Regions from separate parts of the Bacillus sp. WC2507 genome, predicted to be linked through region 1. Evidence: predicted binding sites of a transcription regulator. Region 1 holds the regulator's gene; the other holds the start of a gene.

The links. Region 1 encodes CtsR, which represses protease genes until heat stress. Its sites were predicted from a motif close to ATGGTCAATAAAGGTCAAACA; they were not measured.
Region 2: clpB (ATP-dependent chaperone ClpB) is a predicted target of CtsR. The motif match lies at 1,803-1,823, and genes of this name have one in related genera.

The regions. Positions count from the first base shown of each region.
Region 1 is NZ_JBQXPN010000001.1:185,803-191,760, forward strand. It holds gene radA (DNA repair protein RadA) at 1-68, opposite strand, end outside; gene clpC (ATP-dependent protease ATP-binding subunit ClpC) at 164-2,599, opposite strand; gene ACUN28_RS01105 (protein arginine kinase) at 2,622-3,686, opposite strand; gene ACUN28_RS01110 (UvrB/UvrC motif-containing protein) at 3,691-4,239, opposite strand; gene ctsR (transcriptional regulator CtsR) at 4,413-4,874, opposite strand; rRNA gene rrf (5S ribosomal RNA) at 5,082-5,197, opposite strand; rRNA gene ACUN28_RS01125 (23S ribosomal RNA) at 5,247-5,958, opposite strand, start outside.
Region 2 is NZ_JBQXPN010000001.1:4,454,576-4,460,533, reverse strand. It holds gene ACUN28_RS23525 (hypothetical protein) at 1-42, opposite strand, end outside; gene ACUN28_RS23520 (Cof-type HAD-IIB family hydrolase) at 148-957, opposite strand; gene ACUN28_RS23515 (YjzC family protein) at 1,450-1,629, shown strand; gene clpB (ATP-dependent chaperone ClpB) at 1,841-4,441, shown strand; gene ACUN28_RS23505 (YjzD family protein) at 4,475-4,657, opposite strand; gene ACUN28_RS23500 (hydrolase) at 4,814-5,548, shown strand; gene ACUN28_RS23495 (NAD-dependent epimerase/dehydratase family protein) at 5,566-5,958, shown strand, end outside.

The DNA.
Region 1 (5,958 bases):
TTACCCATATATTTTGGTGACTGATAACCACATTCTTGACATGTGAATTTTGTTTTCTTTTTAGCCATATCGTTTTATATTTCACTTCACTTTCATCTATCAACATTTATCCTTCTCGTACAAGAAAGAGGGCTATCTCATAGCCCTCTTAGTTTGTCTATACTTATTTTACCTTTTCAGCACTATGAATGACAAATGATTCCCCTTCTACATCAAAGATAACTTTTTGTCCTTTCTCAATAGCACCTTTTAAAAGTTCTTCCGATAGTCTATCTTCTACATGCTTTTGAATTGCCCTACGAAGCGGACGAGCACCGTACTCACGATCAAACCCTTTATCAGCAATCGCTGAAATCGCTCCTTCTGTTAAGTGCAATTCAATCTCTTGCTCTTTTAAGCGATTCACTAACTGATTCACCATAAGTGTTACAATCTCTTGAATATGTTTTTTCTCAAGCATATGGAACACGATAATTTCATCAATACGGTTTAAGAATTCTGGACGAAATGCCTTTTTCAATTCATCCATTACTTTACCTTTCATATCTGAATAATCGCGGCTCTCATCTTGTACGTTAAATCCAAGATGTTTATTACGTTTTAACGCGTCTGCACCAACGTTAGATGTCATAATAACAATTGTATTACGGAAATCAACTGTACGCCCTTTAGAATCCGTTAAGCGACCATCTTCTAATACTTGTAGTAAAATGTTAAACACATCAGGATGAGCTTTCTCTACTTCATCTAATAGGACAACTGAATATGGCTTACGGCGAACCTTCTCAGTTAATTGACCGCCTTCTTCATATCCAACATATCCTGGAGGAGATCCAACTAAACGAGAGGTAGAATGCTTCTCCATGTACTCAGACATATCGATGCGAATCATTGCATCCTCATCACCGAACATAGATTCTGCTAATGCTCTTGCTAGCTCCGTTTTACCTACACCTGTTGGTCCTAAGAAAATAAAGGAACCAATCGGACGTTTCGGATCTTTCAATCCTGCTCTAGCACGACGAACAGCTTTCGCTACAGCTACTACCGCTTCATCTTGACCAATAACACGATCGTGAAGAATGGATTCTAAGTTTAATAATTTATCAGTCTCTGTTTGTGCAAGTTTAGAAACCGGGATACGAGTCCACGTAGAAACGACATTTGCAATATCTTCTACTGTCACTTCCGAGTTTTCTTTTCCTTGTTGCTCTTTCCATTGACGCTTCGTATCTTCTAACTTCTCACGTAAGCGTTGTTCCATATCACGTAAGGAAGCAGCTTTTTCAAATTCTTGACTTTGTACAGCTGCATCTTTTTCTTTTCTAATTTCCTCAAGCTTCACTTCAAGCTCTTTTAGATTTGGTGGTGTTGTATAAGAGCGTAAGCGAACCTTTGAAGCAGCTTCATCAATTAAATCAATTGCTTTATCTGGTAAGAAACGATCTGTAATATAACGGTCTGAAAGCTTTACAGCTGCATCAATTGCATCATCTGTAATAGATACACGGTGATGTGCCTCGTAACGATCACGTAAACCTTTCAAGATTTGAGTTGATTCGTCTAAACTTGGCTCATCAACGTGAATTGGTTGGAAACGTCTCTCTAAAGCCGCGTCTTTTTCAATATATTTGCGATATTCATCTAACGTTGTCGCCCCAATACATTGTAACTCCCCGCGAGCTAAAGATGGTTTTAAAATATTCGATGCATCAATAGCACCTTCTGCTCCACCTGCACCAATTAATGTATGAAGTTCATCAATAAATAGAATAATATTTCCTGCTTGACGGATTTCATCCATAACTTTCTTCAAACGATCTTCAAATTCACCACGATACTTCGTTCCAGCTACCACTGTACCCATATCTAGTGTCATAACACGCTTATCTCTTAAAGTTTCAGGAACTTCATTATTTACAATTTGTTGTGCTAATCCTTCTGCAATTGCCGTTTTACCTACACCAGGCTCTCCAATTAATACAGGATTGTTTTTTGTTCTACGGCTTAAAACTTCAATTACACGTTGAATTTCTTTACCACGCCCAATAACAGGGTCTAAACGATTTTCACGTGCAACAACTGTTAAATCACGTGCTAAACTATCAAGTGTTGGTGTATTTGCATTTGTTGAAGAACCACCTTGGTGACCTGAACTTGCTTCATTACTTCCAAGAAGTTGCAATACTTGTTGTCTTGCCTTATTTAAGCTAACACCTAAGTTATTTAAAACACGTGCTGCTACACCTTCACCTTCACGGATTAAACCAAGTAAGATATGTTCTGTTCCAACGTAAGAATGACCTAATTTACGAGCTTCATCCATAGACAACTCAATAACCTTTTTCGCACGCGGTGTATAATGTACCGTTTGAGAAGCTTCTGTTCCGCGTCCAATTAACGCTTCTACCTCTTTTTGAACTTTCTCTGGACTTAACCCAAGAGCAATTAACGCTTTTGCTGCAATTCCTTCACCTTCGCGTACAAGCCCAAGTAAAATATGTTCTGTTCCAATATTATTATGCCCAATACGAATTGCTTCCTCTTGAGATAAAGCTAATACTTTCTGTGCTCTTTCTGTAAATCTTCCAAACATCATAGAAATCGCCTCCTACTTGCGCTTAGTTTTTTTCAATACGTAATCGCTCACGGATTAAGGTTGCTCTTCGATAATCTCTTTCTTCTGGTCCTAAAGGTCCTCCTGCATATTGTTGTAAAATGCCTGGTTGTGTAAGAACCATTAGCTCAGTCAAAATATTTCTCGATACACCTTTTATATATCCTAAATCAATACCCAGTCGTACATCTGATAAGCAGGTGGCCGCTTCCGCAGATTGAATTAACCGACTGTTTGCTAGTATGCCATAAGAGCGATAAACTTTATCTTCAAGCTCAATACTTGAATTTTGTACAATTAATTCTCTAGCCATTTTTTCTTGTTGTATGATTTGTTGAATGACACTCTTTAAATCTGCAATAATATCTTCTTCAGATTTTCCTAGCGTCATTTGATTTGACACCTGAAATATATTACCTAACGCTTCGCTACCTTCACCGTATATTCCTCTTACTACTAACCCTAATTTTTGAATTACTTGTATAATACGGCTAATTCTTTTCGTTAAAACGAGTCCCGGTAAGTGAATCATTACGGAAGCCCTTAATCCTGTACCGACGTTAGTAGGACAACTCGTAATATATCCAAGTGATTCATCAAAAGCATATTCAACCTCTTCCTCTATCCAATTATCTATTTGATTGGCACTTTGAAGAGCCTCTGATAACTGCAACCCTGAAAATAAGCACTGAATCCGAATATGGTCTTCTTCATTAAGCATGACACTAATATGTTCATTTTCTGACAATAGGCATGCTCCATATTCTGTACCTGCAAGGTTGGGGCTAATTAAATGCTTTTCAACTAATACTCTCCTTTGAAGAGGCGTTAATTCATTCATTTTTAATAGTTCAAACTCTCCAAAAGGTTCTACCGTTTTATTTATAAATTCCTTTTTAAATAATTCATGAATCTGTTTAGCTTCTTCTTCATTTTGCATAGTAGAGAATTGATATTTTTTAAAATTACGAGCCAAACGAATTCGACTACTTAAAACAATATCAGAATCAGGGCCATCCCCCTTCATCCATGGACTAATCGCTTCATTCATAATTTTGTCCAGTGACATAGAACTATTCCCCCTCTCTATGCTCACTAAGCTGATTTTCAAGACCTCGAATTTTATCCCTTACCTCAGCAGCTTTCTCAAACTCCTCTTTCTGTACGTATTGTTTCAGAATGAGTTTTAGTTCATCTAATTCTTTCTTTAAGTGAATATTTCCTTCTATACGTTCCGGAATTTTTCCACAATGATCTGTATGCCCGCCGTGAAGACGTTTTAATAATGGCTTTAAATGTTCCTTAAATGTATCGTAACAAGAGGCACATCCAAAGCGTCCCACCTTTGTAAATTGCTCGTATGTCATCTTACAATCTGGACACCTTAATATACTTTTATTTGAAAATCCATTTTTGCCTTCTTCAAACATTGTTGATTCACCGTGTAATAACCCAGCAAATAAATCATGGAATGAAAAGCTAGACTGCGATGATTGAAAGAAAGACGTATAGCCACTTTGTTCTGCACATTGCTCACAAAGATGAACTTCCGTCTTCTTTTCGTTGATTACTTTTGTATAATGTAAAGTTGCTGGTCTTATATTACAGTTTTGACAAGTCATCACTATCCCCACCTTTACAACAGGAACGATCTATCTCATAGTACTTTTCATACATTACTAGATTGTTCACTTTCCTTTATTCGTTTAAATAAAAGTGCGTGTTCTTTTTTCAAAACTTCTACAATATTTAACTGCCTTATCTTTTAGTTATCATTCTTTTACAAAAGCTGTATTTATTTATATTTCAGTGTTCTTAACATTGCGCATAATATTCGAGCCCTAAGTTCATCTCGAGAAGGAACATCCATTGATAATACAGAGCGATCTAGTACACTTAACATAAGTTTAGCTTCACGATTTGTTATGATTCCCTCTTCTATTAAACGTATAATCATACTCTCTGCATTTCCTTGCGCAACGCTATGATCAATCATATGAAGCATTTGATCAATAATGTCTATATCGTCATGCAGTTTGACTTTTATAATGCGAATGTAACCTCCTCCACCACGTTTACTTTCTACTACAAATCCTCTTTCTAACGTAAAACGGGTATTGATTACATAATTGATTTGAGATGGTACGCACTCGAATTGATCCGCAATCTCATTTCTTTTGATTTCAATCACATTATTATTACTTAAGTCAATAACTTGCTTTAGATATTGCTCAATGATATCAGATATATTTCTCATTTATCCGCCACCTTTATTGACTTTGACTATCTTTGACTTTAATTATATACGTATTAATAAAATTTGCAACTCTTTTGCTTATTCACTATCCTAGCCACATTCCCCTGTATTTAATCAAAATAATAATAATTTAAACACATTTTTTACTTACTATGGATTATAAAAGAAAACACGAAAAAACACGAGTCATTTGACTCGTGTTTAGTTGCTTGGCGACGTCCTACTCTCACAGGGACAAGGTCCCAACTACCATCGGCGCTAGAGAGCTTAACTTCCGTGTTCGGTATGGGAACGGGTGTGACCTCTCTGCCATCATCACCAAACTATGAAGGCATATTCCTTCAAAACTAGATAACATTTGCTTCATATTATATGGTTAAGTCCTCGATCTATTAGTATTCGTCAGCTCCACATGTCACCATGCTTCCACCTCGAACCTATCAACCTGATCATCTTTCAGGGATCTTACTAGCTTACGCTATGGGAAATCTCATCTTGAGGGGGGCTTCATGCTTAGATGCTTTCAGCACTTATCCCTTCCGCACATAGCTACCCAGCTATGCCCTTGGCAGAACAACTGGTACACCAGCGGTGCGTCCATCCCGGTCCTCTCGTACTAAGGACAGCTCCTCTCAAATTTCCTACGCCCACGACGGATAGGGACCGAACTGTCTCACGACGTTCTGAACCCAGCTCGCGTACCGCTTTAATGGGCGAACAGCCCAACCCTTGGGACCGACTACAGCCCCAGGATGCGATGAGCCGACATCGAGGTGCCAAACCTCCCCGTCGATGTGGACTCTTGGGGGAGATAAGCCTGTTATCCCCGGGGTAGCTTTTATCCGTTGAGCGATGGCCCTTCCATGCGGAACCACCGGATCACTAAGCCCGACTTTCGTCCCTGCTCGACTTGTAGGTCTCGCAGTCAAGCTCCCTTATGCCTTTGCACTCTACGAATGATTTCCAACCATTCTGAGGGAACCTTTGGGCGCCTCCGTTACACTTTAGGAGGCGACCGCCCCAGTCAAACTGCCCACCTGACACTGTCTCCCGGGTCGATAAGACCCGTAGGTTAGAATTTCAA
Region 2 (5,958 bases), 4.3 Mb from region 1:
TCCTTGTTGGATAAAACGTTTTGATTTGTTCTTTTTACCCATTCGAAAAACCCCCTTTATTTAGCTGAAAACAATCGACGCGCTGACTTTTGCGTCTAATTATAGTATGAGCGTTTGGCGAGAAACTATAAGCAGGGAATTTTTAGATTATAACCCAAGAACCTCTTCTAAATATAGAGCGATACCATCTTCTTCATTCGTTAACGTTGTATGGTTTGCAAGTGATTTTAATTCAGGGATGGCATTTCCCATTGCGATGCCGTGACCAGCAAATTCAATCATTTCAAAGTCGTTATCTTCATCACCGAAAGCGATAATTCGTTCTTGTGGAATGTTGTAATGACTAGAAATTTTTTGTAATCCGACAGCTTTATTTAACCCGCTTTTTACAATTTCAATAATTGGCCAAGGTGCGCCCCATTTTCTATGATCGATTACTTCAGCATGCATATCAGTTAAGTGTTGACGAATTGCACTGGAATGCTCGTCATGTGCGTCGATTAATAAGCAAGTTGGATGATCGTTTAAAATATTTAATAAGTCTCCTGTAAAAATCTTTGGAGAACCGAATTCGAAAATATGTTTTTTATCTTCATCAATTTCACGAACATACACATCGTCCATTACTTCAGCGTATATATTTTTCACGCCAAAATCAAAGCAAGCTCGGACAATTTCTTGAGCTGTTGCTAGCTCGAGAGGTGAGTGATGTGTACCCCACTTTGAATCAAGAGGGTGATGTACGTAAGCGCCATTAAAGTTTACGATTGGTGTGTTAAGACCAAGTTCTTTATAGTAATCAAAACTAGCGCGGAATGGACGTCCTGTTGAAATAACGACAATATGTCCTTGTTCCTTTGCTTTTGCAATTGTATGTTTCGTTCGAGTAGAAATTATTTTGTTGTCTGTTAATAAAGTGCCGTCTAAGTCTAATGCGATTAAATGCTGTTTTTTCATAATTTCACCTCTTATAATAATTTTTTTGTTTTTATCTGTATTTCCGTTTTTTAATATGCAGAAATAAGAGGTTAAACTGGGTGATACCACCATAGATGGGAATTTCACTATATATCCATCTTACGTCTCGAAGTGCTGTGGTGTCTACTATTTCTCGCTGGAAATTAGGAAAAGTCAACATCTTTTTAGAAAGTTCAAACAATGTTTCTTTCATTATGTACAAATTGTGAAAAGGGTTACATTGCTCGTATGAGGAGGCTTATAATGAACATGTAATCTTCTCGTATATGTTTGACTCTCCTTTGAAACTAGCCTAGAGTAGGTTGGTTTCTTTTTTTTCTACAAATAGGGAAGAAATCCCTGCTTACACTTGTGTCATTCATATATATGTACAAGAACGAGATGTAGTACTTGTTTCCTAAACATGACAGAAAAGCTTTCTTTTAAAATGGATATACTAATGAGGCAAGACGTCATGGAAGGAGAATGAAGATGGGACAAAATCGCAGGTTTCGTTCTGGACAAAAAGCGCCAAATGATGGCATTTACGTAGAAATTGGTGAAACGGGAAGTATGGTGAAAAATCCCCAAATGGTACAATTAACTGCCGGTGAAAAGTTTCCAGAGAACACGAATCATAACCGTCAGTGGACATATAAAAGAAAACCGTAAAAGGAGCCGCAATCATCATTGCGGCTTTTTTGTCATTACACGTTATAATTTCATTTACCGTATATTTTTCAATTGTATCATGCATGCGCACTTTTCTTTTTTCCAATAATAAGTTTGAAAATACATAAGCAAAATTATTGTATAAAAAAGTCAGTTGGCGTATAATCAAATCAAAGGTCAAAGAAAGTCAAACATTTGGAGGGCTGTAAAGATGGACTTAAATCAAATGACAACAAAAACACAAGAGGCGATTATGAGTGCCCAATCTTTAGCGGTGTCTCATCATCATCAAGAAGTAGATACTGTTCATCTCTTGTTTACATTATTAGAAGAGCAAGATGGGTTAGCAGTACGTATTTTTCAAAAAATGAATGTCGATATAGAAGCGTTAAAGCAAGGCGCCGAAAGTTTAATTAAGAAAAAGCCTTCTGTAACGGGAAGCGGAGCAGAAGCGGGCAAATTATATATAACAGGTGCTCTGCAACAACTACTTGTAAGAGCAGGAAAAGAAGCAGAGAAATTGCAAGATGACTACATTTCAGTTGAACATGTATTGCTTGCTTTTGCTGAAGAAAAAGGCGATATAAATCAATTACTTACAAGATTTCATATTACGAAAGACAACTTATTACAGTCTTTAATGACAGTTCGGGGGAATCAAAGAGTGACTAGTCAAAATCCAGAAGCAACTTATGAAGCGTTAGAAAAATATGGCCGTGATCTAGTGGCGGAAGTAAGAGCGGGGAAAATTGACCCTGTAATCGGCCGTGATAGTGAAATTCGCCGCGTCATTCGTATCCTTTCACGTAAAACGAAAAACAACCCGGTTTTAATTGGTGAGCCAGGTGTTGGTAAAACAGCAATCGTTGAAGGATTAGCACAGCGTATTGTAAAGAAGGATGTACCTGAAGGATTAAAAGATAGAACAATCTTTGCGTTAGATATGAGTGCGCTTGTAGCTGGAGCAAAATTCCGCGGTGAATTTGAAGAGCGTCTGCAAGCGGTATTAAATGAAATTAAAAAGAGTGAAGGCCGCATTTTATTATTCATTGATGAACTTCATACAATCGTCGGCGCTGGTAAAACAGAAGGTGCGATGGACGCAGGAAATATGTTAAAACCGATGCTTGCGCGTGGTGAATTGCATTGTATCGGGGCGACAACGTTAGATGAATATCGTAAATATATTGAGAAAGATCCAGCGCTAGAAAGACGTTTCCAACAAGTATTAGCAGAAGAACCAACTGTTGAAGATACAATTTCCATTTTACGTGGATTAAAAGAGCGTTTTGAAATTTATCACGGTGTAAATATTCATGACCGCGCGATTGTAGCAGCATCTGTTTTATCAGATCGATATATTTCAGATCGCTTCTTACCTGATAAAGCGATCGATCTTGTTGACGAAGCGTGCGCAACAATTCGTACAGAAATTGATTCTATGCCGACAGAATTAGATGAAGTAACGCGCCGCATTATGCAGCTGGAAATTGAAGAAGCGGCTCTTGGAAAAGAGAAGGACTTTGGTAGCCAAGAACGTCTCAAAACATTGCAACGTGAATTATCGGATTTAAAAGAAGTTGCAAGTGGTATGAGAGCGAAATGGGAGAAAGAAAAAGAAGATATTCACAAAGTTCGTGACTTACGTGAACATTTAGAGCGACTGCGCCGTGAATTAGAAGAAGCAGAAGGTAATTACGATTTAAATAAAGCAGCGGAACTTCGTCACGGGAAAATTCCTGCAATTGAAAAAGAGTTAAAAGAAGCAGAAGAAATGGGCGCGCATAATAAACAAGAAAATCGTTTATTACGTGAGGAAGTAAGTGAAGAAGAGATTGCTGATATTGTTTCACGCTGGACTGGTATTCCTGTCGCAAAACTCGTTGAAGGTGAACGCGAGAAATTACTACGCTTAGAGCAAATTTTATCAGAGCGTGTAATCGGACAAGAGGAAGCGGTAAGCTTAGTATCAGACGCAGTTCTTCGTGCACGCGCCGGTATTAAAGACCCGAACCGTCCGATTGGTTCCTTCATCTTCTTAGGACCGACTGGTGTTGGTAAAACAGAACTTGCAAAAACGTTAGCACAGTCTTTATTCGATAGTGAAGAGCAAATGATTCGTATCGATATGTCTGAGTATATGGAGAAACATGCTGTGTCACGCTTAATTGGTGCGCCTCCTGGATATGTTGGATATGAAGAGGGCGGTCAATTAACAGAAGCAGTAAGACGTAAACCATATTCTGTTATTTTATTAGACGAAATCGAAAAAGCACATCCAGAAGTATTTAACATTTTATTACAAATGTTAGATGATGGACGCATTACAGATTCACAAGGTCGTACAGTAGACTTTAAAAACACGGTCATTATTATGACTTCAAATATTGGATCCGCTCATTTGTTAGATGGATTAGAAGAAGATGGTTCCATTAAAGAAGAATCAAGAGAACTTGTAATGGGACAATTAAGAGGACATTTCCGACCAGAGTTTTTAAACCGTGTCGATGAAATTATTTTATTCAAGCCTCTTACAACGAATGAAATTAAAGGTATTGTTGATAAAATTGTAAAAGAATTACAAGGCCGTTTAGCTGATCGTCACATTACAGTGGAATTAACGAATTCTGCAAAAGAATTCGTTGTAGAAGCTGGCTTTGATCCGATGTACGGAGCTCGTCCATTAAAACGATACGTACAACGTCAAGTTGAGACGAAATTAGCGAGAGAATTAATTGCAGGAACGATTACTGATAACAGTCACGTAGTTGTAGATGTAGAAAATAACGAATTAGTCGTTCGTGTGAAATGAAAAAAGAGTTCGGATAAAATCCGGACTCTTTTTTTAGTGTTGTTCTACTGGCTCGTTTGGAATTGCAGCTGAAATCGCAAGTACTAATACCGCAAGAACAACTGAGAAAATAGACGCTTGGTTAAAATCGTATGTACCGCCAGTCATAGAACCAATTACATAGCTCATCATATGTACAAGCGCGAACGACCAAATTAATGCCCAAATGAAACGCATATTTTACACCTCTATTCGTTCAATCTGTCCTTATTGTAACACAATTGAAAAAAGAATATAGAAAAATATTTGTAGATTTTTCAACGCAAATTTGCATTCTGTTCATACATTATAAAAGAGTACTTTTATATGTTTAGAAAATAAGGCGGGGGAAAAATGAGTATTACGGAACGTTTTTTTTACTTAGAAAAAGAACCATGTGTCATTTATTTACCAGAGAAGCCAAATGGATTTTCTGTAATGCTTCTTGGTGATTACAACTACTTTATTGAGAATGGTACAAGTTTATGGACACAGCATGCGGGAAGATCTTATTTTTTACATGGCCTTATTGAGGAAGGCTACACGGTCTTTTCTTCTAATTTATACGGAAGACATTGGGGAAACGACCAATCTGTTCGGCTAGCAAAACGTTTATATGATGTTGTTTTGAGAAAAGAGACATTGAATGCGAAAATGCACATTATGGCAGATGGTATGGGTGCACTTGTAGCACTTGAAATGATGAACAAATACCCTGAATCTATACGCTCTGTCATTATGTTAAATCCGTGTTTAGATTTACCAGAATATGTGGAGTTTGAGAAAGAGCATAAGTTTTTTTACAAAAGGTTAGTGAAGGAATTAAGTTTGGCGTATGATTCCAAAGAAGAAGAATTAGCATCAAAAATAAATAAGAAATCATTTACGCTTCTTCCGTCTTGTGTACCTGTTAAAATTTTCGTGTCAACACAAGAAAAAAGAGGAAGAAAACAGTTGTTACGTAAATATGAGAAAATGAGGCAATTTAATCAATGTGATACTTCTGTCTTATTCCATCTGCAAGATGTGAAATATAAAATGGTTAGGCAAGCGACTGATTTCTTTAAAAAATATGAAGAAGAATTGTGAAGCTCCCATATACATAAATGAGGAGCTATTGGTTTCAAGGGGAAAGGGTTGGTGGTATGGAACGCGTGCTAATTATAGGTGCACTTACGTTTGTAGGTTATCACCTTGTGAATAAAATGATCGCAGAAGAAGTAGAAGTGTATGGTCTTGATTTTGATGAATTCGATAGTATGACAAAAATCAATGAAGAGAAGTTATTGTTAATTGGGCGAAATGCGTTATTTACGTATTATTCGATAAGAGGTGAAGATGGATGGAAATCAGTGGAAGGAGAGAAGTTCGATACGGTTTACTTTTGCTTGTATGAGCCAAATCAGCATAGTGGGTTTCGGAATGAAAGGCTTATATTGCAATATTTAAAGCGAATTATAAAAATGTGTGAAGAACATAAAGTAAAGTTAAATTTAATT